3 regions of the Sphingomonas sp. GC_Shp_6 genome follow, and region 2 is predicted to be linked to each of the others. Evidence: riboswitches for the same ligand, from Rfam matches in the RefSeq annotation. Region 2 holds a riboswitch; each other region holds the start of a gene.

Region 1 (9,561 bases), on a different contig from region 2:
CGCCACGATCACCGCCGCGCCCGTCGCCTTGGCCGGGTCGGGCAGATAGGGCGTCAGCGTCGCCACGACGACGTTGCGCGCGAACCGGCTGCCATATTGGGTATACCAAGCCTCGGGCGCCGTTGCGCCGGGCAGCTTGCCCGTGCCGAGTTCGATCGCGCGCGCCTGCATGGGCATCGGAATGGACGCCATGCGGTCATCCTGCGCCTGCACCGGCACGGCGAACGCACATGCCAATCCGGCCAGCAGCCATAGCCCGGCGCGTCCGTTCGATCCGTTTGTCCACATCATCTCTCTCCCATCCCGGCGCCGCTCATCCGCGTCTCGGGCATCAACGAAGTTAGCGCTATCATGGATGGAGAAGGAAGAGGCAATGTGGTGAGAGGCGTGGTCGGCGGTTGCCTTGGGGCAACCGATCCGCCCGATCGACCCTAGCTTCTTCCGATATTTAGGGGCTTGCAACGCCGGATCGAAACCCGTCCACTGCCGCATATACGATGGCAGCAGAGGAGAGATACGCATGCTGAAAATCACGACCGCCGCTGCTACCGCCATGGCGCTCGTCGCGTCCGCGGCGCATGCGGATACCTTCGCGATCCAAGCGGGCCGGCTGATCGTGGATGCCGCTGCACCCGAGCGCGGCCCCTCGACCGTCATCGTCACCGACGGGCGTATCACGGGAATCGAAGATGGTGCGACCGCGCCCGCCGGCGCGACCGTCGTCGACATGCGCACCAAGACGGTGATGCCCGGATTGATCGACGTCCACGTCCATCTGACCAGCGACGCGAACCTCCCCTGGTACGAGACGCTCCGGCCCAAATATTCCCAGAGCTATGCGGCGATCACCGGCGTCAAGAACGCGCTCATCACCGCACGCGCGGGCTTCACGACGGTGCGCGATGTCGGATCGAGCGGAACCTCCGCCATCGCGGTTCGCGATGCGGTGCGCGATGGCAGCGTGCCCGGGCCGCGGATCGAAGTATCGGGCCAGCCGCTCTCGATGATCGGCGGGCATGCCGATCCCGCGGTCGGGCTCTCGCCGGAACTGCGCGATGCGATCGCCGCCACGCCGGAGATGTTCACCGTCTGCACGGGGACCGAGGAATGCAGCAAGGCGGTTCGGCGGCTCGCGGCCGAAGGCGTCGACCTCATCAAGTTCATGGCGACGGGCGGCGTGCTCGATCCCGGGGACATCGGCCTCGAACAGCATTTCTCCGATGCCGAGATGAAGGCCATCATCGACACCGCCCACGCGCTTCACCTGAAGGTCGCCGCCCATGCTCACGGCGCGAAGGGGATCGATGCGGCGGTGCGGGCCGGGGTCGATTCCGTCGAGCACGGCACCTTCGTCGATGCGCAGGGCATTGCGGACATGAAGGCGCACGGCACCTATTATGTCGCAACATTGCTGGCCTTTCGCGGGGCGGTGGGCATGATCGGCAAGGGTCTGTTGCAGCCTTCGAGCGAGAAGAAGGCCCGGCAGGCGTTCGAGGCCTGGGGCGTCGGCCTGAACCGCGCCTACAAGGGCGGCATCAAGATCGCGCTCGGCACCGACGCAGGCGTGTTTCCCCATGGCCAGAATGCGCAGGAGATCGGGCTCATGGTTGCGAAGGGCGGCATGACCCCGCGCGATGCGCTGATCGCCGCGACGAAGGGCGGCGCCGACCTGATGGGGCTATCGACCGAAACCGGAACGCTCACCCCCGGCAAGAGCGCCGACCTGATCGCGGTCGATGGCGACCCGCTGGTCGATCCGAACGCGGTGACTCACGTCGCCTATGTCATGGTGATGGGGAAGCCAATCCCCATGAAATGACCCGAAAGACGCCTCACCTCGGCTGATTGGCCAGCACCGCGTCGAGCAAGCCTGGAAAGCGGCGATCGAAATCGGCGCGGCGGAGGGTGTTGATCATCTCGCGCCCGGCCTGGTTCGTCTCGATCAGCCCCGCAGCGCGCAGCAATTTCAGATGGTTCGACAGCGTGCTTTTCGGGATCGACTCGCACGGTGCCGCATCCGTGCAACTCAGCCGCTCCGTCACCGCCAGGCGTGCGACCATGCTCAGCCGATTGGGATCGGCCAGCGCGTGGAGCGCCAGATCGAGCGGCACGTCCTCCAGCCTGGGATGGGAAAATCGGGGCATGCCCTGGATATAGGAAGATCCGACAAGTTTAATAGTTCGGGAATGTTGAACCGTTTGGATCATGCCCTATCTCCCTGCCTGCCGGCAGCGCACGATGGCGTGATCGCGGGCGACATTGCGGAGATTTCACATGTCACTTCAGGGCAAGAAGGCACTCGTCACCGGAGGCTCGCGCGGCATCGGCGCGGCGATCGCCAAGCGGCTGGCGGCCGATGGCGCGGCCGTCGCGATCACCTATGCGGGCAACAAGGCCGCGGCCGATGCGACCGTGGCGGCGATCGAGAGCGCCGGAGGCACCGGCTTCGCGTTCCAGGCCGATGCCGCCGATCCTGCGTCGCAGCGCGCGGGCGTCGAACAGGCCGCAGCGGCGCTGGGCGCGATCGACATCCTGGTCCACAATGCCGGCGTGGCCGAATTTTCCGCCGTCGCCGAGGATAGCGACGAGACCTTCGATCACCAGTTCGGCGTGAACGTGAAGGGCCTGCACGTGGGCACGCGTGCGGCGTTGCCGCACCTGGGAGACGGCGCGCGGATCATCCTGATCGGCAGCATATCGGGCGAGCTCGCCTTCCCGGCGACCGCGGTCTACAGCGCCACCAAGGCAGCGGTGGCGGCGCTGGCACGCGGTTGGGCGAAGGATCTCGCATCGCGCAATATCCTGGTCAACACCGTGCAACCGGGACCGATCGACACCGACCTGAATCCCGCCGACGGCGCGTTCGCGCAGCAGATGATCGGGTTCATCCCCCTTGGCCGCTACGGCAAGGTCGAGGAGATCGCGGGCGCGGTCTCGTTCCTGGCCGGGCCCGATGCGAGCTATATCACGGGCACCACGCTCAACATCGACGGCGGCGCGACGGCGTGATGGACGGCGATCGGCTCCTCCGCTGACCTTGGAGGAGCCGATACGCGCACACCGACGATCGGGTGGGACGCAACGACCCCATAGGCGTCAGGCTTCGTCGCAAACGTCCGCGCGTCTCCGGCGCCAGCCCGCAAAGCCCAGGACCGCAAGCACGATGAGCGCGGCGTAGAGCCCCGCGGTCAGCATCAGCCCCTTGAACGCGAACAGCCCGACATAGATCGCATCCACCGCGATCCACAGCAGCCAGCTCTCGCGATGGCGCCGCGCGGTCCACCATTGCGCGACGAGACTGAAGCTGCTGAGCGTCGCGTCCAGCCATGGCAGGGCCGCGTCGGTGTGGTTGCTGGTGAACCATCCGATCGCGACCGCCCCGAGCGCACCGGCCACCAGCCCAGCCCCGACCGGCGCGGCGCGCAGCGGAACGACGACGACCGTTCCCGCTTGCTGCTCTCCGCGCGCCCAGTTGATCCAGCCATAGAGGATGCCGGCACCGAACATCACCTGCAGCATCATATCGGCATACAGGCGCACGTCGAGGAACAGCTCGAAGTACAACGCGCAAGCAACGAGGTTGATCGGCCAGCACAGCATCCGACGCCGCGCGGTGAGCCAGATCGCCAGGAAGCTGGTGGCGACGGCGGCGATTTCCAGCGCCGACATCAGGCGCCCTGCCCGATCCGCAGCAGGAAGTCTCGCCCTGGCGGCGACCGGAACCATGCGGCGTGACCGAGCAGATATCCGTCCCACGCGAGCGCGGCGGAAGCCCCATCCGACGCGACACCGGCGAAATAGTCGATCTCGGACAGCGCAAATTCGAGATGCACCAGAGGCAGCAAGCCGATGAGCGTCTCACGTTCGCGGCGGCTCAGCGGCACGATCGTCGCATAGCCGGCCAGCAGCGCGAGCGCCGCGCCGGGATCGGCGATGTCGTCGTCGTCGCCCTGCCCCAGCCTGAGCCAGGCGATGGCGGTGCGTTCGATCGCGATCGCCAGATCGTGGATGGCGCAGGTCCGGTCCGCCAGACCGAAGTCGAACACCGTCTCGACCGCTCCGTCCGCCCTCCACAACAGGTTGGAGGGATGGAAGTCGTTGTGCGTCCACAGCGATCGTTCGGCCGCCAGACGCGACGCCAGCCTGTCTCCCGATGGCGCGATCAGCGCCGCCAGTTGCCGCCGCCACGGCCGCTTCGACAGAAATGCAGCCAGCGCCGGCCGCGATGCGACATAGGCCTCCGCCGCCGCCATCGGGTCGGCGGCGGGCAGGATGGTGAAACTGGCGACGAGGGGCTGGCTGCGGCGTGCCGGCGCATCGAACCCTTGCGAAGCCCGATGCAGCCGCGCAAGCGCCATGCCGGCTGCGCCAGCATGCGCGTGCGACAGGAACGGCGTCCATGACAGCCGGTCGCGGTACAGGTCGGCGCCCGGCGCCTGGCGGTGCAACTCGTAGGTCCACTCGCCCAGCGCGATGGCCGTCGTCCCATCCGTAGCCGTCATCAGACCGGGCACCGAGATGCCGCGTCCCAGGTGCGCGACGAACGCATGTTCCTCCGCCAGCCCCTGCGGCGAGCGCACGCCGCGATGATGGCGCTTCAGCACGAACGCGCCGTGCGTGGCGTGGACCAACGCCGCAGCGGAAAAGGGCCGGGGAGAATGCCAATGGACCCCGGTCAGCCCCCCCGCCGCCGGGAAGTGCGCGAGCGTCGCCGCCGCCTCGTCGGCGGTGATAGCCGGCCAGGTCGGGGCAGTCATCTCGGTGCCCATGCCGTGAACCCGGTGGCCGGTCACGCTCAGAATCCGCGCGACAACGTCGCCATCACGGCCGCCCCGCTTCCGATATAATAAGCGGGTGCCGAACCAGCGATCACCGTGCCGCCCCGGCCGGTGGCATCATGCGCGTTGGTGGTGACCGCCTGGACGCCCGACAGCACGCGCGGATCGGTCACGTTGATCGCATTGATGCGCAGGTCGGTACGCTTCCCGTCGATCCAGTCGGCTAGGTGCAGGCCGACGGACAGGTCGAGCGTGGCATAGCCCTTGATGCTCTCGTCGTTCATAAACGTCGCATATTGGCGGCCGACATATTTCAGCGCGAAGCTGCCGAAGAGGCGTCCGTCGTCATAGGTGCCGCCGCTGCCGAACTGGAACGTCGGGCTGGACACCGCATGCTTGCCGCGCGTGGGTAAAAGGTCCCCGCCGACCGGCAGATCGTCGCCCAGCCGCGCATGAAGATACTCGCCCGACAGATAAACGCTGACGCTCCGCGCCGGGCGATAGTCGATCTCGGCATCGACGCCGTAGGATCGCTGCGATCCGGCGTTCAGCGTCGAACTGACCTGAGCGCCACCGACATCGACGATCGTGGCCAATTGCCGGTTGCGGAAATCATAATGAAACCCGGTCACCGACGCGGACAGGCTCGGCCCGATATAGCGATAGCCGAGTTCCTGCGAGATCGCGTATTCGTTCTTCACCACGGTCGTGCCCGCACCGCTCAGCGCGCCACCCTCATAGCTGTCGAACAGCGTGAACTCGTTCGGCGTGCGGAAATTGGTCGTGAGGTTGGCGAAGATCTGCTGACGATCGTCGAGATCGTAATGGACCGCCGCCCGCGGCAGCGCCGCGAAGCTGTCGAGACGAACCCTCGTCTGCGGGCCGGGCAGATCGTTGCGACCGTCCCGCAGGACGTCGACGCCCTTGAACCCGACATCCACCGACAGCCGCGGCGTGAGCGTCACATGATCGGCCAGGAAGAACGCCTTGGTCACGGTCACCGTGCGCTCGTTCTCATAGGCGAGCAGACGGCCGTCGGCGGTGCGGATCGCGTTCGCCTCGTGACCCCATGGGTCGATCGGGTTTCCGTCGGCGTTGATCGGCGTGTAGGACTGGATCACCCGGTCGGTGCCGTAATCGAACCACAGCCCAGCGGTGATGCGGTGCGCGCCCGCGGTCAGCGTCAGCTTGCTGACGTTGCCGGTACGAAGCTGATCGCCGGTATAGTTGCCCAGCACGGTCGCCACCCCGTCCACCGCGCCGGGCAAGGCGATCGGCTGGGCCAGCGCCTCGTTGCCGAGGAAATTGCCGGTCGTGCTCAACTGCGTCCCATAAGGCGAATTGCCATAGCCGAGCTGCAGGTAGGTCGTGCTGTCGAGCGCGATGGCGTCGCCGAGCGTCAGGTGCACCGGCGCGGAGGCGTAGAAATTGCGGAACGGCGCACGGTAGAGCCGCCAGTAATTCGTATCGCCCGCGGTGTAGCGCGCGTCGTAGTTGAAGCCGCGGCCAGACGCCTGCCAGTCCGCGAGCGTGGGGCTGGGATAGGTCGAGGAATTGGCCGCGTTGAACGACAATGCCAGGCTGGCGCGGTTGCCGTCGCCCCATTCGTCCAGCAGCTTGGCATCGACATGCTGGCGGACGTCGTACCCCGCGCCACGCCAATTATCCGCGCGCGTGTACGAATAGGAGACGAAGCCGCGCAGGCCGGTTCGCCCGATCGTCCCGGTATCGATCCGGGCGAATATCCGTGCGGCGGCGTACGATCCGGCCGAGACGTCGAGCAGACCGCCGGCCCGTGCCTGCGGATCGTCGAGCGACAGCGACAACAGCCCGCCTGCGCCACCGATGGTCGGGGCATCGATGTCGACCGCGCCTTGCGCGAGCGCGATCCGCTTCACGTTCTCGGCATCGGCGAACTGCGCGGGATAGGCGTAATAATAGCCGATGTCGTTCTGCGGCGCGCCTTCCAGCAGCACGCCGATCTCGTCCTGGCCCAATCCGCGCAGGGTAAGGCTCGAACTGGTCGAGAGACCATAGGGATCGCTCGACGACACGTTCGCTCCCGGCAGCAGGTTTACCAGTTGGAAGGCGTTGAGCGTCGGCGCCTGTTTGGCGATGAACGCCGTGGAGATCGCGCTGACCGCCTTGGGCTCGGTCTGGTCGGGCAGCAGGTCCTCCGGATCGCGGCGCCCGATCACCCGGATGTCCACCGGCACGGGATCGGCGGCAGCGGCCTGCTGCGCCGATGCCACCATGGGCAACGCCATCGGCGCACCCAGCATCAGCGCGAGCGCGCCGCCCCGGAGGACCGTCGCGCCGTTATCACGCCAAGCCATAACCGTCATCGTCTCACGTCCACTCCACATGGAGGGACAACGGAAGAGACCGCCAACCCTCCCTACGCCGGTATCACCCGGATCAGGTTCAGCGGGTCATGGGCTGCTGCCCACCTCTCAGCCGCGCGTCAGCGGCCCCCCGGGGAGGGGATCGTCTAGGGCGTTCGCTGCCATGTGCATACTGTTATCGCGCGGCGGCCGCATGGAACCACGAACGGCATTCGGTCCCGTAGCTCCCGATCGTGGCTTAGACGACGCTCACCGAACGGAGACAGGGGTTGGCGTGGCGGGGTGGAGCGGTGCCAGCAACGGCGCCGTCGCCGCGTCGCCCTCTACCGACGGGGCGAAGGTCGGCGCGAGACGCGCGCCCGACGCCTGTTCATAGGCATAGCCATAGCCGAGCAGCCGCGCCTCGCTCCACGCCGGGCCGACGAACGACAGGCCGATCGGCAACCCGCGCACCGCACCCATCGGCACCGTCAGGTGCGGATAGCCCGCCACCGCGGCGAGATCGGCGGGGCCGCTGCCGGCGACTTGATCGCCATTCACCACGTCGATCTTCCAGGCGGGCGGCATCGTCGGCGCCACGAGCGCGGTCACGCCGTTGGCAGCGAGCAGCGCGTCGATTCCGTCGCGCCCCGCGAGCCGCAGCGACAGCGCGCGTGCCGCGCGGTAGGCGGGGTCGCTCAGCCCCTTGGTCGCCTGCGCCTTTTCGAAACTGTCCTGCCCGAACAACGCCAGTTCGCGCGGGTTGGCGCGGTTGAACGCGATCAGATCGGCCAGGGTGCGCGACGGGACGGTCGCGGGCGTGGTCGCGAGATAGGCGTTGAGATCGACCTTCAGTTCGGTCAGCAGCACCGCGAGTTCGGCGGGTCCGATCCGTTCGCGATCCTTGGGTGCGGCGACGTCGACCAGCGTCGCGCCCTGGGCACGCAGGACATCGAGCGCGCGTGCGAACACCGCCTCGACCGCCGGGGACCATGGTCCCACGAACCGCATCACGCCGATCCGCACCCCCTTCAACGCATCGGGCCTGAGCGCGGCGGCATAGTCGCCGCGATGCGCATCGGCCTCGGCGGTCGCCCCGTCGGCCGGGTCGGTGCCGGCGATCGCCTGCAGCACCAGCGCGGCGGTGCGCACGTCCTTCGTCATCGGGCCCGGAGTATCCTGGCTGTGGCTGATCGGCACGACATGCGTGCGGCTGACGAGGCCGACCGTGGGCTTCAGGCCGACGATGCCGTTCACCGAGGCCGGACAGGTGATCGATCCATCCGTTTCGGTGCCGATCGCGGCGTCGGTGAGCCCCGCCGCCACCGCCGCGCCGCTGCCCGACGACGATCCGCAGGGATCGCGATCGAGCGCATGGGGATTGCGCGTCTGGCCCCCGACCGCGCTCCAACCCGAGATGGATGCCGACGAGCGCATGTTCGCCCATTCCGACAGATTGGTCTTCCCCAGGATCACCGCGCCCGAGGCGCGAAGGCGCGCCACCAGCGGCGCGTCGCGGCCGGTGACGTTGCCGAGCAGCGCCATGCTGCCGGCGGTGGTGGGAAGCGGCCCCGTCGTTTCGATATTGTCCTTGATGAGGATGGGCATCCCGAACAGCGCACCCCGCGCCGCCCGGCTCCGATCGAGCGCACGCGCTTGGGCGATGGCGGTCGGATCGAGCGCGATCACGGCGTGGATCGCCGGATCGACCCGCCGCACGCGCGCGATCGCGGCCTTGGTCGCGGCCTCGGCGGATGGCGGAGCCGCCGCCATCGAAAGAACGAACGCCATTGCGATCATAAACCGATCTCCCTTCGCGCAGGATGCAAAGCATTGCGGCTGCGGTCAATCTCGTATGGGGAATGGCTGCAAGGCGATCGGCGAACGCAGGATCACGCTTCACCGCGTGAACCGATGCTGCAAGCCGCGTTCCCGGCGCGTTCAGCCTCGCGGCCCTATCACGTTCCTTCTAAGGAGAGACGACATGAAGATTGCCACTCGAGTTGCCGCCGCGATGCTGGGACTTGGTCTGATGACGGGCGCCGCACAGGCCCAGTCGGTCGATCAACGTCACTATGACCAGCAGCATCGCATCGATCGCGGCATCCGCAACGGAACGCTGACCCCGCGCGAGGCCGCGCGCGTCGAACATCAGCAGCGTTCGATCGACCGGCAGGAAGCGCATATGCGCTATCGCGACGGTGGGCGCCTCACGCGCTACGATCGGGCCCGTATCCAGCAGCGCGAGAACCGCGCGAGCCGGCACATCTACCGCGCCAAGCACAATGATCGCGGCTATTGATCGACCGGGGCGGCAGCGATGCCGCCCCGCTTCTTTGTGATCGCGTTGTCGGATGGGGCACGTACACGCCCGTTCGCCGGTCGCCTGAAAGCGCCAGGTCGCCTTGCAGGGCGGCCACATGACGGACGGTCCAGTCGCATTCGGCGGAACGGAAATG
Region 2 (9,561 bases):
GATCCCAAACCCGCCGCCGCCGAGATCGCCGGGCGGGTGGCGTTCTGGAAAGGCGTGGTGGTGCGGGATTGAGCGGGCGCACCCACGTACACGGTGATGCGCGCCCTTTGTCACGACGTGGGTTCGTTACGTCCGGACGAGAGGCAGGCGCATGGCCACGTCGCAGCGATCGTAGCTGTGGCCGAAGCGCGCCATGATCGCCGCGTCGTGTAGAAAGCCGGCGCGCTCATAGAGGTGGATCGCCGCTTCGCAGGCGTGGTTGGTAAGCAGGTACAGCGTCTCGATGCCGGGCAATTCTTTCGCCCGTTCGATCAGTGCCGCGAGCAGCACCGCGCCTGCCCCCGATCCGCGTGTTTCGGCACGGACGCCCATTTTGGTGAGCTCATAGGCGCCGGGTTCCGTTTGCATCAGCGCGCCCGCGCCCACGATCCGGCCATCGGGCGCGGCGATGAAGAGGATCACTCCGCCTTTGTCGACGATCGCCTCGCGCGGGTGCGCAAGGACGTGGCGGTCATGGTCCTCGAGCACGAACATATCCTCGATCCACGCCGCGTTGATGGCGTGGAAGTCCGCGGCGCGGGCATCGTCATAGGGCAGGATCGTGAAGGCCATGGTGTTGGGGTGCCCTTACTCCGCGGCTGGCAGATACACTTCGCTGCCCCTCGCGCGAAAGGTTTCGCGCATCTGCGCCATGCCGGCTTCGGCCTCTTCGACGGGGATGAACGTGGCGTCTGCCGGGCCGGGCTTCGCGGCGAAGTCGCGGCGGGCGGGGCCGCCGTCGTCGCCCAAAGCGGCGTTGTGCGCGGCGCGGCCGGCGGCGAAGTCGCGCACCTCCTGCGTGATCTTCATCGAGCAGAATTTCGGGCCGCACATCGAACAGAAATGCGCGGTCTTGGCGCCCTCGGCCGGCAGCGTCTGGTCGTGATAATGCTCCGCCGTGTCGGGATCGAGCGACAGGTTGAACTGGTCGCGCCAGCGAAATTCGAAACGCGCGCGGCTCAGCGCGTCGTCGCGCATCCTCGCGGCCGGGTGGCCCTTGGCGAGATCGGCGGCGTGCGCGGCGAGCTTGTAGGTGACGACGCCCGTCTTCACGTCGTCGCGGTCGGGCAGGCCCAGATGCTCCTTGGGGGTGACGTAGCAGAGCATCGCGGTGCCGTACCAACCGATCATCGCAGCCCCGATGCCGCTGGTGATATGGTCGTAACCGGGTGCGATGTCGGTGGTCAGCGGCCCCAAGGTGTAGAAGGGCGCCTCGCCGCAGACCTGAAGCTGCTTTTCCATATTCTCCTTGATCTTGTGCATCGGCACATGGCCGGGGCCCTCGATCATCACCTGCACGTCCTGCGCCCAGGCGCGGTGGGTCAGTTCGCCCAGCGTGTAGAGCTCGCGGAATTGCGCCTCGTCGTTCGCGTCGGCGATCGAGCCGGGGCGCAGCCCGTCGCCGAGACTATAGGCGATATCGTACGCCTTCATGATCTCGGTGATCTCGTCGAACCGTTCGTAGAGGAACGACTCGCGATGATGGCTGAGGCACCATTTCGCCATGATGCTGCCGCCGCGGCTCACAATCCCGGTCACGCGCCTGGCGGTCATGGGGATATAGGCGAGGCGGACGCCGGCATGGATGGTGAAATAATCCACGCCCTGCTCGGCCTGTTCGATCAGCGTGTCGCGGAAGATTTCCCAGGTCAGTTCCTCGGCCACGCCGCCGACCTTTTCGAGCGCCTGGTAGATTGGCACGGTGCCGATGGGCACCGGCGAGTTGCGGATGATCCATTCGCGCGTGTCGTGGATGTTGCGTCCGGTAGACAGGTCCATCACCGTGTCCGCGCCCCAGCGGATCGACCAGACGAGCTTGTCGACCTCGGCCGCGACGTTGCTGGCCACCGCCGAATTGCCGATATTGGCGTTGATCTTGACGAGGAAGTTGCGACCGATCGCCATCGGCTCGGATTCGGGATGGTTGACGTTGCTGGGGATGATCGCCCGGCCGCGCGCCACTTCGTCGCGGACGAATTCGGGCGTGACGAAATCGGGGATGCTCGCGCCGAACGACTCGCCGTCGCGGACGTGATCCTTGCGCAGCGCGCGGCCGAGATTCTCGCGCGTGGCGACATATTCCATCTCGGGCGTGACGATGCCGCGCCGGGCATAGTGCATCTGGCTGACATTGGCGCCGGCGCGCGCGCGCAGCGGCCGTTTCACCGCCTGGGGGAAGCGTGCCACGCCGCCCGAACGGTCGGGCCCGATTTGACCATTGTCCTCGGGCCGCAATTCGCGTGCGCCGTAGGGTTCGACGTCGCCGCGCGCCTCGATCCAGGTGCGGCGCAATGGCGGCAGGCCGGCGGCGATGTCGATCGTCGCCTTCGGATCGGTATAGGGGCCGCTGGTATCGTAGACGCGCAGCGGCGGCTCGGTGCAGGAGGGATCGAGTATGATCTCGCGCATCGCCACGCGGTGTTCGCCGACATGGATCTTGCGACTGCCGCGGATCGGGCCGGTAGTGACGCCGATCGGCGCGTTCGCCGCGTGGATAGCGGCCCCATCGGCTTTGTTCGGGACAGGCATAAGTCGCGCTCCAATAGGTCGGAGCGAGGACGATGGCGGCGGGAGCCGGAACCGCTCCCTCCCTCCGCCGGTGTCAACCGGATCAGGTTCAGCGGGTCATGGGCTCCTGCCCAATTCTCAAGCGCGGATCGAAGCGCTCCCCCGGGGATGGCCGGAGCATAAGCGCGCGACCGCGCCCACGCCAACGAAAAAGAGCCGCGCGATCCGGGGATCGCGCGGCTCGTCTCGAACGCGGTGGCGGGGCGATCAGGTGTTCGCCGTGCTCGCCACGATGTTGCCGTTCAGGCCGTTCGGGAAGAACCCGCCCGAACTGGAGATGGCGGCGTTCAGATAGACGATGTGCAGCACCTGGCTTGTCGTGCGGCCGAACACGATGCTGTTCGAATCGGTCGGCACGATGTTGGCCGAGCCGTCCGCATTGGTGATGCCCTGATCGTCGTCGCTCGACCCGTCGACGGCGTCGCGGACGTCGCTGATCTTGTTCGCATAGGTGACGAGCGCGGGGACGGTGAGCCCCTTGCGGTACAGCACGGTGCGGATCAGGCCGGCGTGATAGGCCTCGACTGCGAGGATGCCGGCGGCGGCCTCGGTATAGGTCTTGTTCACCAGCAGCGGGGCGGCACCCTTGTACGCGCTGACGCCGACGTCCTCGAAGATGAACGCGCCCAGAAGAAAGCTCTCGTCCGAGGCATAGGGATCGAAGGTGGTCGCGTTCGGGTTGGGGCTCCCCGGGCCGATGATCTTGGCCGCCAGCGCCGCCTGGCTGAAGGCGCCGGAGGAGGTGCTGCCATCGATGTTGATCGACGGCAGCGAGACGGCGGCAGAACCGAGCGCGGAACGAAGGAAATTGACGTGCGCCACTTCGTCCGCCGCGATCTCGCGGGCATAGGCCGCGACGATCGGATCGGTGAACGTCACCGCGCGGCCGCCCATGACCGTACCGACCGTGCCGGTGCCCGAGATGCTCGCCGACGAAAGGCCGGTGCCGTACACCGCAAAGGAGTAGAAGCTCGCCTCGAGATATTCAAGGTTCAGCGCGAAGTTCAGCACGTCGATATCGACCTGCGCCGTGGTGGCGGTCGCCGTCGGAGTGGGCGTGGGGGTCGGCGTCGGATTGTTGTCGTCACCGCAGGCGGCGAGCAGCGACAGGCCGCCGACCGCGGCGGTGGCGCCGCCGGCATATTTCAGAAAGGTGCGGCGTTCGGCGCGACGCTTCTCGGTCGCCGCCATGATTTCCATCATCGTGTTCGTATCGGTCATCGGATCTCTCCCGAATGCAAGGGCTTACGACTGCAGCGTGCTGGTCTTGATGTTGCCGTTCACGCCGTTCGGGAAAAACCCGCCGGCGGTAATGGCCGCCTTGGACAGGTAGACGATGTTCAGCACCGAGCCGGGCGTGCGGCTATAGGCCAGACCATTGGAGTCCGTCGGCACGATGTTGGTCGCGTTGGCACCGTTGATCGTGGAGCTGGCGATGCCCTGGTCGTCGTCGCTCGATCCATCCAGGCTGTCGCGTGCGTCCGAAATCGCCGTGGCACTCGTGATGAGCGCGGGGATGGGGGTGCGCGCCGGATAGGTGCCGCCACCATAGGCTGCCGGGATCGCCGTGCCGCCGCTGCTGGTGCCACGTGCGTACAGGACGGTACGGACCAACGAGGCGTGATAGGCCTCCACCGCCAGGATGCCGGCTGCGGCCGACAGATAGGTGGCGTTGGAGATCAGCGGCGAAGCGCCCTTATAGGCGGTGACGCCGACGTCTTCGAAGATGAACGCACCGAGCAGGAAATTGTCGTCCGATGCGTAGACGTCGAAGAAGCTCGTCTGGGTGTTGCCGGTGCCCGCATCCGGGATGAGCTTGGCTGCACGCGCAGCCGTGCTGAACGCGCCGGTCGGCGTGATACCGACGTCGATCGTCGGCTGCGCGACGGCGGCCGAGGTGAGCGCCGAGCGCAGGAAATTGACGTGGTTGATCTCGTCCTGCGCGATTTCCTTGGCATAGGCCGCAACGACCGGATCCTGGAAGTTCACCGCACGCGCGCCGGCATTGTAGGTCGCCGACGTGGTATAGCCGTTCGTGCCCGTGCCCGTCGTCATCGACGCGGCGATAGGGGTGCCGAACACCGCATAGGAATAGAAATTCGCCTCGAGATATTCGAGGTTCAGCGCGAAATTCAGGATGTCGAGATCCTGCTGCGCGCCGATGTTCGCCGCCGACTGGGCGGAGGCCGCACTGGCGAAGGCGAAAGCACCCGCGCCAACGGCCGCGGCGCCGAGCGCGGTAGTGAAGAAAGCGCGGCGATCGTTCCGCCGTTCGACGCGCGCGTCAAAGGCTTCGATCAGTTTCTGACTGTCGGACATGCTGGCAACCTCCCTCTGGGATTTCGTTGTGAGTCGCAGACTAGTTGAATTTCAATATGTTGCAAGCAGGAGATGCAGCCAGATACTTGAAAAACACCTGCGATTACTTGGAGAAGACACGAAGGCCCATGCCGCAAACGGATGCGGGGACAGGGCGAGGACCGATCATCCTGCGCAGATACGCATCGACCCGCCATGCGGATGCATGACGGGTCGAAGTTATTTTCGAAATCCACGCGCCGCGTCGGCGGCGGCGGAAAAATCAGAAGGTGTAGGCCAGGCCCAGCGCGCCGTACCAATTGTTGCGGCTGCCCTCGATGCTGACGAGCGGGCTCGCCGCGAAATCGTTCATCAGATGCGAATAGGAGACGCCGCCGACGACGGACAGACCGTGGAGCAGCGTGCCGGTGATCGAATAATTGCCGAGCGCGGTGAGGTTATAGTTCTTCCAGCCCTTGTTGGCGTTGAACACGGGCAGGCCCGAGCGCGCCGAACCGAACGCATCGACGCCGAAATAGCTCTGCGCGTAACCGCGGCCGGCATAGTTCGCGCTGCCCGACAGCGCGACATAGGCCTTGGTGCTGAGCGGCGTGCCGTAGTTGATCGTCGGGGTGACGACATAGCTGTCGTAGATGTTGGTCACGTCATGGACATAGGTGACGTTGACCGACAGCTTGTCATAGGGGCTGGTGATGACGCCGGTCTTGCCGATGCCCACGAAGCCGCCGAGTTCCACCGCGAGCTTCTTCTTGCCGAGCGCCTCGACGCGGGCATCGTCGATGCGGCTCACCCGGTTGAAATTGAGGCTGACCACCGGCCCGAGCTGGAAGTCCCACACCGGGCCGGGGGCATTGCGGATGAGATCGAGCGAGAACTGCGTGCCGGCAACCGCGAAGGCATAGCCGTCATACACGCCCTGCGCCTGGACGATGCCGGTGATCTCGTTGTGCCGCGAGCCGTCATAGCTGGGCACGGTGGCAACGCCGGCGCCCACGGTGACGCGGTTGGCGTTCAGGTCGATCGCCTGACCGCCGCCGGCGCTGCTGTCCTGCGCCATGGCGGCGGCGGGGGCGAGAAGGGCGGCGGAGGCCGCGGCGAACAGGACGAAGGTGGATCGGCGCAAGGCGAGGGCTCCAGAAGATGTTTCAGTTCCGAAACGCCCCCTCGGCGCGTTGGCTCCACCGCGCTACCGATCCCGACCCAGGTGTTGCATAACAGCATCACCCCACCGCCCGCGCTGCCCCCGAAAAACTCTTTGGACGCGGGCGGGACCCTGAGGGCGCGTGCGCGTTACCGCTTCAGACGGCGGCGCCGTCGATCCACTTGAAAGGACATCATGTCATGGGTTTGTTCAGCAAGGACATCGCGACGTTCGACGACCTGTTCCACCACCAGCTCCAGGACGTCTATTATGCCGAGAACCAGATCACCAAGGCGCTGCCGAAGATGATCGAAAAGGCGACGGCCCCGGCGCTGAAGGCGGGCTTCGAGCAGCATCTTCGCGAAACCGAAGGCCAGATCCAACGGCTCGAGAAGATCTTCCAGCTCCGCGGCGAGGAAGCCAAGGCGGTCACCTGCCCGGCGATCGACGGCATCATCAAGGAGGCCAATGAGGTGGCCGGCGACATCGCCGACAAGGCGGTGCTCGATGCGGCGCTGATCGCCTCGGCGCAGGCGGTCGAGCATTACGAGATCACGCGCTACGGCACGATGATTACCTGGGCCAAGCAGATGGGCCGCGACGACATCGCCGCGATCCTGAAGGAAACGCTCGACGAGGAATATGCGACCGACGACAAGCTGACCGATCTGGCGACCAGCCAGGTGAACGCGAAGGCCGAAGCGGTCAGCGCCTGAGCCCAGGGCCGGGCCGCGGGGAGTATGCCCGCGGCCCGGCCTCGTTTCCCTCAGAGCCCATAGGCGCGGCGGAAGAAGACGATGGTCGTGGCGCCCGTCACGATCAGCGTCCACCAGCGGATCGCGCGCGGCGAGAGACGGCGGCCGAGATGCGCGCCCGCCCATCCGCCGACCACCGCCCCGACCAGCATCGGCAGGCACGCCGTCCAGCGCACCAGTCCGGTCGCCGCGAACACGATCGCCGCGGCGAAATTGGCCACCGCCAGCATCAGCGTGCGCGGCGCGAACAGCGCGCGCGGGGTGGCGTTGGCGAGCAGGCCGTAGATCGCGGTCGTCATCAGCCCCACGCCACCACCGAAATAGCCGCCATAGACGCCGACCAGCGATTGCGCCGCGACGAGCGCGCGCGGCCCGATCGTGACGCGCGCGTGAAGCCATGCCGACGCCCGGCCGCCGAACGCGATCACGAGAAACGCCATCAGCAACAGCCAGGGAATGATGACGTCGAACAGGCCGCTGGGCGTCGCGTAGAGAAGCACGCTGCCGATCAGCCCACCGACGAAGGTGATGGCCGAGAGCAGTCGGATGGACACGCCGGCGACAGGCCCGAGTTCGTCGCGGAACGCCCAGGCGCTGGTGGCGGCGCCCGGCATCAGCGCCACGTTGCTGGTTGCGTTGGCGAACCGCGCATCGAGGCCCATGCCGAGCGTGAGCGCCGGGATCGTCGCGAACGTGCCGCCCCCCGCCAGCGCGTTCATCGCGCCGCCGATCAGCCCCGCGCCCGCCGCCAGCGCGATCGTGCCCGGATCAGCCATGGGGAGCGGCCGCGTGAATCAGGCCGGCACCGACTGTTCGGATTGCGCCTGCGCATCGCGCGCCGCGCGGCTGATCTTTTCGGAGGCGGTCTTCAACTGGCCGCACGCCGCATCGATGTCGCGCCCGCGCGGGGTGCGTACCGGTGCGGAGATGCCAGCCTCGAACACGATGTCCGAAAACCGCCGCACGCGCTCGGGCGTGGAGCATTGATAGGGCGCGCCGGGCCAGGGGTTGAAGGGGATCAGGTTCACCTTGGCCGGCAGCTTGTATTTGCGCAGCAGCCGGACGAGCTCGTGCGCATCGGCGTCGCTGTCGTTCTTGTCGCGCAGCATGACATATTCGAACGTGATCCGCCGGGCGTTGTTGGTGCCGGGGTAATCGGCGCACGCCTGGAGCAGCTCCTCGATGCCATATTTGCGGTTGAGCGGCACGATCTCGTCGCGCACTTCCTTCGTCACGGCATGCAGCGAGACGGCGAGGTTCACCCCGATTTCGGCACCCGCACGCGCCATCATCGGCACGACGCCGCTGGTGCTGAGCGTGATCCGCCGGCGCGACAGCGCGAGCCCGGCGCCGTCCATCACCAGCTTCAGCGCGTCGCGGACATTGTCGAAATTGTAGAGCGGCTCGCCCATGCCCATCATCACGATGTTGGTCAGCATCCGCCCCTCGGGATGGCTTGGCCATTCGCCCAGGCCGTCGCGGGCGAGCATCACCTGGCCGACGATCTCGGCCGCGGTCAGGTTGCGGACGAGGCGCATCGTGCCGGTGTGGCAGAAGGTGCAGTTGAGCGTGCAGCCCACCTGACTCGACACGCACAGCGTGCCGCGGTCCGCATCGGGGATGAAGACCATCTCGTAATCCTGCGCATCGTCCGAACGCAGCAGCCATTTGCGCGTGCCGTCGCTCGACACCTGCGCCTCCACCACCTGCGGGCGGCTGATGACGAAGCGCTGTTCGAGCCAGGGGTGCATCGCCTTGGCGATATCGGTCATCGCCGAGAATTGCGTCGCGCCCCGGTTGTAGATCCAGTGCCAGAGCTGCTTGGCGCGCAGCTTCGCTTGTTTCGGCTCGAGCTGCGACGTCTCGAGCGCCATGCGCAGATCGTCGAGCGACAGGCCGAGCAGGTCGATCCGCCCATCGGCACGCGGCACGAGGGCGCGCGGGACGGGCACGGGATCGATGTGCCCGGGGATGGGCATGAGGGCGGTGGCGGCGGGCATCATCGCCACATAGCGCGGAACGCAGGATTTTTCCACTGTGCCGGCCATGCCGGCAGAAGGGCGCGTCAGCGTTCCCGCGTGGCCGCGAAACGCACCTTGGGATAGCGGTCCGCCGCATAGCCAACGTCCCACGCGCTCTTGGCTAGGAACACCGGGTTGGCGTCGCGATCCTTCGCCATCGAAGACCGGTTGAGATCGGTGAAATTCTTGAGATCGGCCGGATCCTCCGCCGACACCCAGCGCGCGGTGTCGAACGGGGCGGGCTCCAAAGCGGCGGCCACCTTATATTCGGCGTCGAGCCGCGACAGCAGCACCTCGAGCTGCAACTGCCCGACCACGCCGATGATCCAGTTCGAGCCGATCTCGGGATAGAAGACCTGGGTCACGCCCTCTTCGGCCATGTCGTCCAGCGCCTTGCGCAACTGCTTGGTCTTGGTGAAATCCTTCAGCACCACGCGGCGCAGGATCTCGGGCGCGAAATTGGGCAGGCCGGTGAAGCGCACCGCGGCGCGTTCGCTGAGCGTGTCGCCCACCCGCAGCGTGCCGTGATTGGGGATGCCGATGATGTCGCCCGGAAACGCCTCGTCCGCCAGCTCGCGATTCTGTGCGAAGAACAGGATCGGCGAATGCACCGCGATCGGCTTGCCGTGCCCGGTGGGGGTAAGCTTCATGCCGCGCTTGAAGATGCCCGAACACAGCCGCATGAACGCGATCCGGTCGCGGTGGTTGGGGTCCATAT
Region 3 (9,561 bases), on a different contig from region 2:
GCTTAATGTTCGCAGCATCAGTGCCGCGGGCATCAGCGTATCCGACCAGGCGAACAGTCGACTTCGGATAGGCAGCGAGGATCTGGGTCAGAGCAGCCAATGTCGGCTGGTCGTCGGCCCTGATCTGCGTAGAGGCAGTGTCAAAGTTCAGCTTGTCGAACGTGAAGGTCCGCGGCGCAGGTGCATTACTCGCGAGGAAGCGTTGCAGGTCGTAGTTCAGCGTCTGCGGCTGAAGATCGACCGTCTTGCCGCCTGGCAGCGCCATATGCTTGATACCGACCGGAGGCGTTGTCGTCGCCGTGCTGGTGGGTGCAGGCGCGGGGGTCACTACCGCGTCGTCATTACGGTTGCACCGGCTGAGCGCCAGCAGCGCCGCCAGGATACCCAGGATCAACGCGATCCAGGCCAGCCAGTTGGTCTTTTTCTTCTCGATGTGGATCTCGCGAGGCGGAGCGCCGCGCGTGTCATTTGGATCAGCCATTGGTCGTGTTCCCTGTTGTTGATGGTTCCGAGGGCCGCTCGACCGTCGCGCGCACAGCGCGTAACGTGACGGGAATTGTGACGCGCTCCTGCGTCTTCTCCCGCGTGACATGGATTTCCTCGACGACGAACAGCCGCTTCTCGACCACCAGCCGCTCCTCGATTAGCGAGATGATCGTGGTGTCGCCCTCCTCGCGCGGTGGCGGCGCAACGGTGACCGGCTGGTCTAGCCGTACGCGCTTGATCTTCAGGGCCTCGCGATCAACGACGTCCTCGACCAAGACATCGGTCTCTTCGACCAACGTCCGAACGCGAACAGCGTCAGTCTGCACCACGACCTTGTCGACGGTGACAGACTCTTCGACGGTAGGGATGATCTGCGTGAGATCGTCGGGTTCTGGCACGTCTGAGCCGATCGTGGCTGCGAGACCACCGGGCGTGGCTTACTCGCGATCTGGCTCAAAACCTCACGCCGCCCGTGCGACACCGGCCGATCGGGCAGGTTGTTGCGCTAACGGAGTTAGTAAACTTTGGTTCCGCTTGTGTTCAAATAAAGGCGGATAGTTGCATCGTTGCCGTTCCAAGGCAAGGATGTGGCCACGTCAGGCTACCTCGGACACGTCCGTCGCCTCGAACTCGGCGAAGGCGGAACGCACTTTGCTCGCGGTCGCCTCGTCCGGCGTGTCGACCATTACGACGATCGTATCATGCAGCGGAGTATCGGTGCGAGCCTCCGGGCTGGGACCACCGGCCTTACCGTCCGAACCCGCCTGTTCCTGGCCAACGCTGTTCTCGATGCCGGCGGCGGCAATGAAGATCGCTGCCCGATCCAGGCCGAACTCCTGCACCAGCCGTTCGACGGTCATCTCCGCTTCGCGGCGTGTGTCGAAGGTAGCGCTCAACATGATGCTCATACTGGCTTTGCGATCTCGAAAAGGACGGGTGCCCGCCGCGCGGCGGGCACCCGTGTGAATCAGGCGTTTTCGGCTTGCAGGTTGACCGACGTCTCGGCGAGCTTGGTCATATACTCGTCGCCGCCGTAGATCTCCTTGGTCGCCTCGGCGAGCTTCTTCGCGTCGTCCTTGAGGCCGAGCGCCTTGGCATAGGCGGCCGCCGTGCCGAACCCGGCGATACCGTAGTGGGTCATGCGCTGATACTGGGCGATAATCAGGACATCGAGCACCGGCCCCTTCTTCGGCCCTTCCTCCAGCACGTGCTTCGTCGCTTCGGCAACGAGGCCTTCCATGCCCTTGCAATGCTCCTTCGAGACCTTTTCGTCCTGCGCGGCGATCAACTCCTTCAGAACGGCGGTGTGCTTCGCGATCCCCTCCTGCGAGGAGGTCAGCATCTCCTTGAGCTTGGCGTCACTCGCCTTGCTCGTGATCTTCTTGAGCACCTTCGTCATCTGGTCATTGGCGGACCACAGGTCCTTCATCTCGTCAACGTACACGTCCTTCAGATCCTCGGGGGTCGACATCGGCAGGCTCCTTATCCGCCATAGCTGGTTGCCTGGCTTGTTGGCGGAGCGCCCGGATGAAGCGCGGGTTCCGTCTTCACAGACAAATGCCATCCCGCATGCGAGGGCTCGCGGTAGCGGCGACCGCTTACGCGGCTCGCGAATAATCTTGCTTGGTTGATACACGCAGTCGCGGCACGTTATCGCGACCGGCGCACGCACCGGTCCGGCTACGGTGGCGGAAAGGATTACCATGACGCTCTATTGGCTCTACGACCTGCCGAGCTGGCTGTTCGCCACCATCGTCATTGCGTTCTTCGTCGTCTTCGGGGTCGGCGGATTGCATCTCACGCGTGGCTGGGTGAGGCAGATCCACAAGGTCGACCACTCGCACAATGACATCGTCGGCTACTTCCTGGCCGCGCTGACGGTATTCTACGGCATCACGCTCGGGCTCGTGGCAATAGGCACATGGGAGACGTTCTCGGCGGTCGGCGACAAGGTGGATGGCGAGGCCGCGGTCGTGGCGAGTCTATATCGCGATGTCGGCTCGTACCGGGAACCCGTGCGAAGCGAACTTCGGCACGACCTGTCGGGCTATCTGGCGAACGTCATCACCGTGAGCTGGCCGCTGCAGCAGCAGGGAATCGTGCCAACCGAGTCCGGCAGATACGTCAACGCGTTCCAGGATCACCTCATGGCCTACGCTCCCGCGGCTCCGAACGAGCAGATCCTTCAAGGCGAAGTGTTCAAGCAGCTGAACGTCCTGATCGAGACCCGGCGGGCGCGGCTCAACGCCGTCGACCGCGGCCTTCCGGCGCCGATTTGGGCGCTGGTGGTGATCGGTGGCCTGCTCTGCATCACAACGACATGGTTCTTTCACACGGCGAGCTACCGGATGCACTTGTGGATGACGGTTCAGATGTGCGCGCTGCTCGGATTGCTGGTCTTCATGGTCGGCATCCTCGACAATCCGTTCCGGGGCCGGGTGAGCGTCGGCAGCGGTCCGCTCGAACTCGTACGCGCGCAACTTGTCGAAGCCCCGGTAGCCAACAACGTTCGCATCCCGTCGAGGCCGGCGGCATCCCGCCCGGCCGTAACGCCGAACTAACATCCGAAAGACGCCCTAATCTAACTACTTCCCGCATCGTCTCCCTCGACCTAAAAGGCGGTATCCCCGGGGAGCCGCTGACGCGCGACTGAGAGGTGGGCGGCAGCCCACGACCCGCTGAACCTGATCCGGTTGAACCCGGCGTAGGGAGGGTCGACGGCAGGTCCGTTGTCTCTCCGCATGGAGTGGACACGAAACGATGATCAGGCCGGCTTTCCATCACCACCGATCCGCCGCGCCGGTGCGACGCCTGGGCCTGCCGGCGCTCGCGGCGGGATTGCCGGCCGTCTTCTTCGCATCGCCAGCGATGGCGGCGGGCCAGCAGGTCGCCACCGCTTCCGCCGACCCGGCGGAGGTCGAGGTCGTCGGCCGTCGCGATCCCGAAGCGCTGCTGCCCGAGCAGACGGCCCCGAAGGCGGTCAGCGCGATCTCGTTCGAGTTCATCGACAAGCAGGCGCCGACGCTCAACGCGTTCCAGCTCGTCGCGCTGCTGCCGGGGGCGAACGTGGCGTCGAGCGATCCCTATGGCCTGTCGACCAGTTCCAGCCTCACGCTACGCGGGCTCGGCCAGGACGAAATCGGCGTGCTGCTGGAAGGAGCGCCGCAGAACGACATCGGCTATTACTACGCCTATCCCTCGCAATTCACTGATGCCGAAAACCTGCGCCGGATCACGCTGGCACAAGGCGCGGTCGACATCGATTCCCCCGTGGTGAGCAGCGCGGGCGGGCTGCTGTCGCTCATCCTCGACGATCCCAAGGGGACGCGCGGCGCACTCGTCGACCTGTCGCGGGGCAGCTATGCGGAGCGGCGGTCCTTCGTGCGGCTCGACAGCGGCACGATCGGATCGACCGGGCTTCGGGCTTTTCTCTCCTATTCGAACAACCGCGCGGACAATTGGCGCGGCGCCGGCTACGACCTACGCCAGCACGTCGACGCCAAGCTGCTGGAAGAATGGGGTGCCGGCAACCGCGCAAGCATCGCGGTGTCGTTCAACGACACCGACACGTCGAGCTATCTCAGCCCGACGCTGGCGCAATGGAACGCTGTGGGCCGCGGCTTCAACTACGACAAGCGCTACACCGACGGGGACACCAACTACTGGCGGCTGTATCGTAGCCCGTTCCGCAACGTCTACGTCTCGGTGCCGGTACATCTGGCGCTGGGCGACCGGCTGGCGCTTGACAGCACGACCTACGGCCAGTTCGGCTATGGCAACTCGCCCTACGGGACGCAGCTGTCGACGACGGGCAATTACCTCGGCGCGGAGCCGCTCGCGCTGCCGATCGCGCTTCCCGGCGCGGTGGACGGGACGGCGACGGTGCTGGGCAACTTCACCGGCGACCAGTTTCGCGCCGGCGACGTCGCCAAGCTCACGCTCACCGCAGGCGCGCACCGGATCACCGCCGGGCTGTGGTTCGATTACGGGACCGACCACGACGTCCAGTCCTATACCTCGATCGCCGCCGACGGGCACCCGATCGACCAATGGGGCTATGCGGCCAACGCGATCCACACCGCCGACGGCCGGCTGCTCGCTTACGAGGACGAGCGGACGGTGACCGTCACCAAGGGGTTCTTCGTCGCCGACGCGATCGCGGTGACGCCGCGCCTCACGCTTGATGTCGGCTTCAAGGGAGTCGACGTGCTGCACGACGGGCGCAACTACCTGCCCGGGCCACAGGCGCGCGTGCGGTTCGACGGCTTCGCCGCGCTGCCCCGCGCCGCCGTCCACTACCGGCTGGGCGATCGCCAGCAGCTCTTCGCCAACGTGACGACCAGTTTCCGCGCGCCGGATGAATACACGCTCTACGACGGCTATGACGGCGGCGTGGTGGGCCGGCAGGGGACCACCACGCTCCGGAACGAATATTCCGTCTCCGAGGAGGTGGGCTATCGCTACGTCGGTCCGGTCGTGTCGGCGTCGCTGACCGCGTTCCACTATCACTTCCGCAACCGTCAGCTCGCGACGGTGGTCGAAGTCGGCGGCGCGCTCGTCAATTCGACGATCAACGCGGGGCGACAGACGTCCGCGGGGGTCGACGGCGAGATCGACTATCGACCGGCGAAGGGTCTCAGCCTCTACGCCTCGGGCGAATATTTGCACGCGCGGCTGGACGACGACCTGCCGGCCGACGGCGACCTGCTGCCGACGCGCGGGCGGCGTGCGGTGTCGAGTCCCGCGGTGCAGTTCGGGCTGGGCAGCACCTATGACGGCGGCCGCCTGTTCGGCAGCTTGGCAGGCAAATACATCGGCCGCCAATATTCGACGTTCACCAACGACGAGAGCATCGCGGGCTATGCGACAATCGACCTATCGATCGGCGTCCATCTCGTCGGGCTGATCGACGCGCACCGCACCGACCTGCGCCTCAACGTCGTCAACGCGGCCAACCCGCACGTGCTGTCAGGCGTCGAGGCGATCGGCACCAACGCGCAGGACACCGTCGCGCGCGGCGGCACGATTATCCCCGGATCGCCGCCTGCCTATTTCGTCGGCAGCGGCCGCGCGGTCGTGGCGACGCTCTCGCGCGCGTTCTGACGGTGGTGGTCGCGACGCCGGACGGGGCACACCGCGTGCACGGCATTGGCACCGGGCTGGTGGCGCCGGCATGGCCCGCGATCACGGCGGCTGAGGCTGAAGCGATCCTTGCCTGTTATCCGGTGGCCGGGCGGCTCGTCGCCTTGCGCTGGCACTCGCCGCGCCCGTTCTCGGCGGCGACGCTGGTGGAAACCGGCGGAGGCGCGTTCTTCCTCAAGCGGCATCATCGGCGATTGCGCACGCTCTACGCGCTCGCGCCGGAACATGCGTTCGTCGCCCACCTCGCCGGTGCGGGGCTGTCGGTGCCGGAGATCATCGTCACGGACAACGGCGCCACCGCGATCGCGCTGGGCGACTGGACCTACGAGCTACATCGCAAAGCGCCCGGCCTGGACCTCTATCGCGATCGGCCGTCGTGGACGCCGTTCCTCGCGCATGGTCATGCCCAGGCGGCGGGTGCGGCGCTCGCCCGGCTGCACGTCGCGGCCCGGGGGTTCGACGCGCCCGACCGCGATCCCCAGCCGCTCGTCGCCAGCCTCACGATCCTGACCGCGCCCGATCCGCTCGCCGCGGCACAGGACTATGTCGCCGCCCGCCCGGCGCTCGCGGCGTTCCTGGCGGACAGGCCGTGGCGGGGCGAGCTGGCCGCGCTGCTCGCGGCGAATGCGGACGGGCTTGGCGAACGGCTAGCGGCCCACCCGTCGCTATGGACCCACAACGACTGGCATCCGTCCAATCTCCTGTGGACGCCCGCGGGCGACGTCCGCACCATCTTCGATTTCGGTCTCGCCACGCGCACGTGCGCGCTCCACGACCTCGCGACCGCGATCGAGCGCACCGCGATCGAGTGGCTGGGCCTCGGGGAACGGGACGATCTTGCCAATGCCGGCGCCGCACGCGCGACCCTCGACGGGTATCGCATCATACGGCCGCTCAGCGCCGCCGACCTCGCGACGCTCGTCCAGCTGCTGCCGCTCGTCCACATCGAGTTCGCGCTGTCGGAGATCGACTATTTCGCTGGCATCGTCGGCCGTCCCGATCAGGCGGCGGCTGCGTGGGACGATTATCTGATTGGCCACGCACAGTGGTTCCGTTCGCGGCCCGGACGCGCGTTCCTCGACCAGCTGGCGGAGGATTGATGTCGGGGCTGGAGATAATTGCCGTCGCCGTCAGCTTCCTGGCGATCTGGCTGACGGCCAGGCGATCGATGCTATGTTGGCCGCTCAACCTGCTGGCCTGCGCGCTGTATTTCAAGCTGTTCCGCGACGTCCGCCTCTATGCCGACATGGCGCTGCAGGCGGCGTTCGGCGTCAGCATACTCTACGGATGGGTCAGCTGGAGCCGGAACAAGTCCGATGCCGGAGCGATCGTCGTCGCGCCGGTGCCCACACGACAGTTAAGCCTCGGTCTCGCGGCCGGTGCCATCGGCGGCATCGTGATCGGATTTTTCACCAGCCGCTACACCGATGCGGCGCTCCCCTGGATCGATGCCACGTTGAGCAGCTTCAGCCTCGTCGCCCAATACTGGGCCGCGAGGCGACACGCCGCCAACTGGCTTCTGTGGGTCGTGGTAGACACGATCTATGTTGGCATGTTCCTCTTCAAGGGCCTGGCGTTGACGGCCGGGCTCTATGCCGCGTTCGCGGTGCTCGCGAGCCTCGGATACCGACGCTGGCAAGCGACGCGGATCCTTCCGAACGAACGGACGCCAGCGTGACCACCCACGTCCCGCCGGCCTGAAGCGGGACGTGGAGTGATCGTGGCGAATTCACGCGTCTTTCCGGTCCGCTACCAGTTCCGAAGTCACGGCTTCGACCGCCGCCAACCGCTGCTCCTGTTCGGTCGGCAGCGCCTGGGTGGCGCGGCGCACCGACAACTGTGCTGAAGGGTCAATCGGGCGGATGATGGCATAGACGCCGGCCGCGACCGCGCCGCCGATCAGCGGCGCGACGATGAATAGCCACAGCTGCCCGATCGCCGCCGGCCCTGCGAACAGCGCCGGCCCGATGCTGCGCGCCGGGTTCACCGACGTGTTAGTGACAGGGATCGAGACGAGGTGGATCAGCGTCAGGCAAAGCCCTATCGCGATGCCCGCGAACCCGACCGGCGCGGCGAAGTCAGTCGAGCCGAGGATCGTCAGCACCAGCAGCGCGGTGAGCATGACCTCGATGAGGAACGCCGAGGTCATGCCGTAACCGTCGGGCGAACGTGCACCGTAGCCGTTGCTGGCGAACCCGCTCGCCGCCGCGTCACGCAGCTCTACCGTGCCGGTGTCACCACCCTCGAGACTATTAAAGAACTCGTGCTTACGGCAGCGGTGATGAGGTGACTCACTGCTGCATAGCCAAAAGGGGCATGATGGGTCACCAAGTCGCGCAAGGCGCGCTGTTCTACGCCTTTCGGCTTGATGATCATCTACCCGCTGACCACCTGCTCAAGCGTATCGATGGCCTTCTCGACTTCGGCTTCGTTCGGGAGACGTTGGCAGCCAGCTACAGCTCAGCTCCTCGCCGCCGCGCCAAACACCTCAATCGCAATGCCGCAGAGGATGGAGACGCGGTCGCCGAGGTTCTCGCCGTCTCCTTCGCAAAGCGGCCATGACCTGAAAGATGCCCACTTACATCTCGCTCATGCGTTAGCGGCGAAAATCGTTCGGCCCCGAAAAGCGTCCTAGCACGTTGACATAGATCACACTGGAGTTCGTCCAATCTGTCACGTGCTTATCATCGAAGATGACCCATTCGTAGTCATGCATCTGTCAATGCTGGCAGAAGATGCGGGCGCTACGTCGATCGGCACAGCCGACACCGAGGCTGAAGCTGTAATAGCGGCTCAGGATCAACGACCGGACGTGATCCTGTCCGACGTTGGTTTGATAGAAGGAACTGGGCCCAATGCGGTTGCACGCATCTACACCGATTGCGGCCACATACCTGTCATATTTGTTACGGGTACCCCCGACGAGTGCGAGCCATGCCACTATGCCGCCGCGATCCTGGGCAAGCCCGTGAATGATCGGGCGCTGATCGCGGCCTTCGCCAAGGTAGCCCCATAGCCGCGTGTAGATGCAGCCTTGCACCCGCATGCCAAGTTCTGCGGCGTCCTCCTACCTGCTTTTCCTTCTAGCGCGCCGATCCCGCTCTGCTATTCCCATGCGGCATGTCACAACATACAAAGCCGACCTACGAGGAGCTAGAAGCCAGACTGGCTCAGGCAACTAAGCATCTGCGCCAAGCAAATTTCGAGGCGCAAAGCACGAAGGAGGCGAGCGATACACGCTCCGCTATGCAGCGTAGCAGCCGCTTTCGCGAGGTAAGCGAAGCCCATTCTTCCGCCACTGATCTCGCGCAACGCGAAGCGCTACATCGCGCGATCCTTGATAGTTCAACCGAATACGCGATCATCTCGCTTGATTGTAGCGGGATTGTGACGAGCTGGAACGAGGGCGCCGTTCAGACGATGGGCTGGACTGAGGATGAGATGCTGGGAAGACCGGCTCATGTTTTCTTTACGCCTGAGCAGATCGAGGACCGCATTCCAGAGCTGGAAATGAGCCAGGCAATCGAGACCGGCCGCGGCGAGGACGAGCGCTACCATCTCCATAAGGATGGCTCGCGTTTCTGGGCAAACGGCTTGATGATGCCGCTTGAAGCCGATGGGGAGCACATCGGCTTTGTCAAAATTCTGCGTGATCGGAGCATCCAACACCGCGCAGAAGAAGACTTGAAGAGGGTGGCGGCGGAGCTGGCGTTTGATCGCGCTACGCTCCGCGCCGTATTTGAAAACGCCCCGGTCGGACTTTCGCTTGCAGCAGCACCGACGGGGGAGTCCATTCTAATTAACGAGCAGATGCGTCGGCTGAGTAAGCGTGACTTCTCGGCTGGTGGCATGGACCGCTATCTTGGCGCGGGTGCCATCCATGAGGACGGCGCTCCGTACGCTCTGGACGACTATCCTCAGGTGCAGGCAATC

Evidence for each region. A riboswitch is a leader RNA that binds a small molecule or an ion and turns the genes downstream of it on or off. The one in region 2 is predicted to bind thiamine pyrophosphate.
Region 1: it holds a riboswitch for thiamine pyrophosphate, as region 2 does, so the genes downstream of both, OXQ95_RS11440 (TonB-dependent receptor) here and thiC (phosphomethylpyrimidine synthase ThiC) in region 2, are expected to answer to the same signal.
Region 3: it holds a riboswitch for thiamine pyrophosphate, as region 2 does, so the genes downstream of both, OXQ95_RS15850 (TonB-dependent receptor) here and thiC (phosphomethylpyrimidine synthase ThiC) in region 2, are expected to answer to the same signal.

Annotation. Positions count from the first base shown of each region.
Region 1 covers NZ_JALNUO010000008.1:130,041-139,601, reverse strand. Annotated here, with positions in the region: gene OXQ95_RS11470 (alpha/beta hydrolase) at 1-291, opposite strand, end outside; gene OXQ95_RS11465 (amidohydrolase family protein) at 521-1,819, shown strand; gene OXQ95_RS11460 (helix-turn-helix domain-containing protein) at 1,833-2,144, opposite strand; gene OXQ95_RS11455 (SDR family oxidoreductase) at 2,275-3,009, shown strand; gene pnuC (nicotinamide riboside transporter PnuC) at 3,097-3,669, opposite strand; gene OXQ95_RS11445 (phosphotransferase) at 3,669-4,769, opposite strand; gene OXQ95_RS11440 (TonB-dependent receptor) at 4,796-7,033, opposite strand; TPP riboswitch at 7,157-7,266, opposite strand; gene OXQ95_RS11435 (amidase) at 7,373-8,902, opposite strand; gene OXQ95_RS11430 (hypothetical protein) at 9,087-9,404, shown strand.
Region 2 covers NZ_JALNUO010000010.1:66,859-76,419, forward strand. Annotated here, with positions in the region: gene OXQ95_RS12585 (DUF427 domain-containing protein) at 1-72, shown strand, start outside; gene OXQ95_RS12590 (GNAT family N-acetyltransferase) at 127-612, opposite strand; gene thiC (phosphomethylpyrimidine synthase ThiC) at 628-2,568, opposite strand; TPP riboswitch at 2,611-2,721, opposite strand; gene OXQ95_RS12600 (ferritin-like domain-containing protein) at 2,815-3,828, opposite strand; gene OXQ95_RS12605 (ferritin-like domain-containing protein) at 3,853-4,926, opposite strand; gene OXQ95_RS12610 (MipA/OmpV family protein) at 5,189-6,049, opposite strand; gene OXQ95_RS12615 (ferritin-like domain-containing protein) at 6,268-6,783, shown strand; gene OXQ95_RS12620 (sulfite exporter TauE/SafE family protein) at 6,834-7,598, opposite strand; gene rlmN (23S rRNA (adenine(2503)-C(2))-methyltransferase RlmN) at 7,617-8,825, opposite strand; gene OXQ95_RS12630 (peptide chain release factor 3) at 8,888-9,561, opposite strand, start outside.
Region 3 covers NZ_JALNUO010000017.1:55,405-64,965, forward strand. Annotated here, with positions in the region: gene OXQ95_RS15825 (OmpA family protein) at 1-481, opposite strand, end outside; gene OXQ95_RS15830 (YsnF/AvaK domain-containing protein) at 474-884, opposite strand; gene OXQ95_RS15835 (hypothetical protein) at 1,083-1,394, opposite strand; gene OXQ95_RS15840 (DUF892 family protein) at 1,454-2,191, opposite strand; gene OXQ95_RS15845 (DUF4239 domain-containing protein) at 2,190-3,047, shown strand; TPP riboswitch at 3,105-3,214, shown strand; gene OXQ95_RS15850 (TonB-dependent receptor) at 3,355-5,589, shown strand; gene OXQ95_RS15855 (phosphotransferase) at 5,634-6,728, shown strand; gene pnuC (nicotinamide riboside transporter PnuC) at 6,728-7,306, shown strand; partial or broken gene OXQ95_RS15865 (aquaporin) at 7,358-7,831, opposite strand; gene OXQ95_RS15870 (hypothetical protein) at 7,948-8,190, shown strand; gene OXQ95_RS15875 (response regulator) at 8,351-8,644, shown strand; gene OXQ95_RS15880 (PAS domain S-box protein) at 8,749-9,561, shown strand, end outside.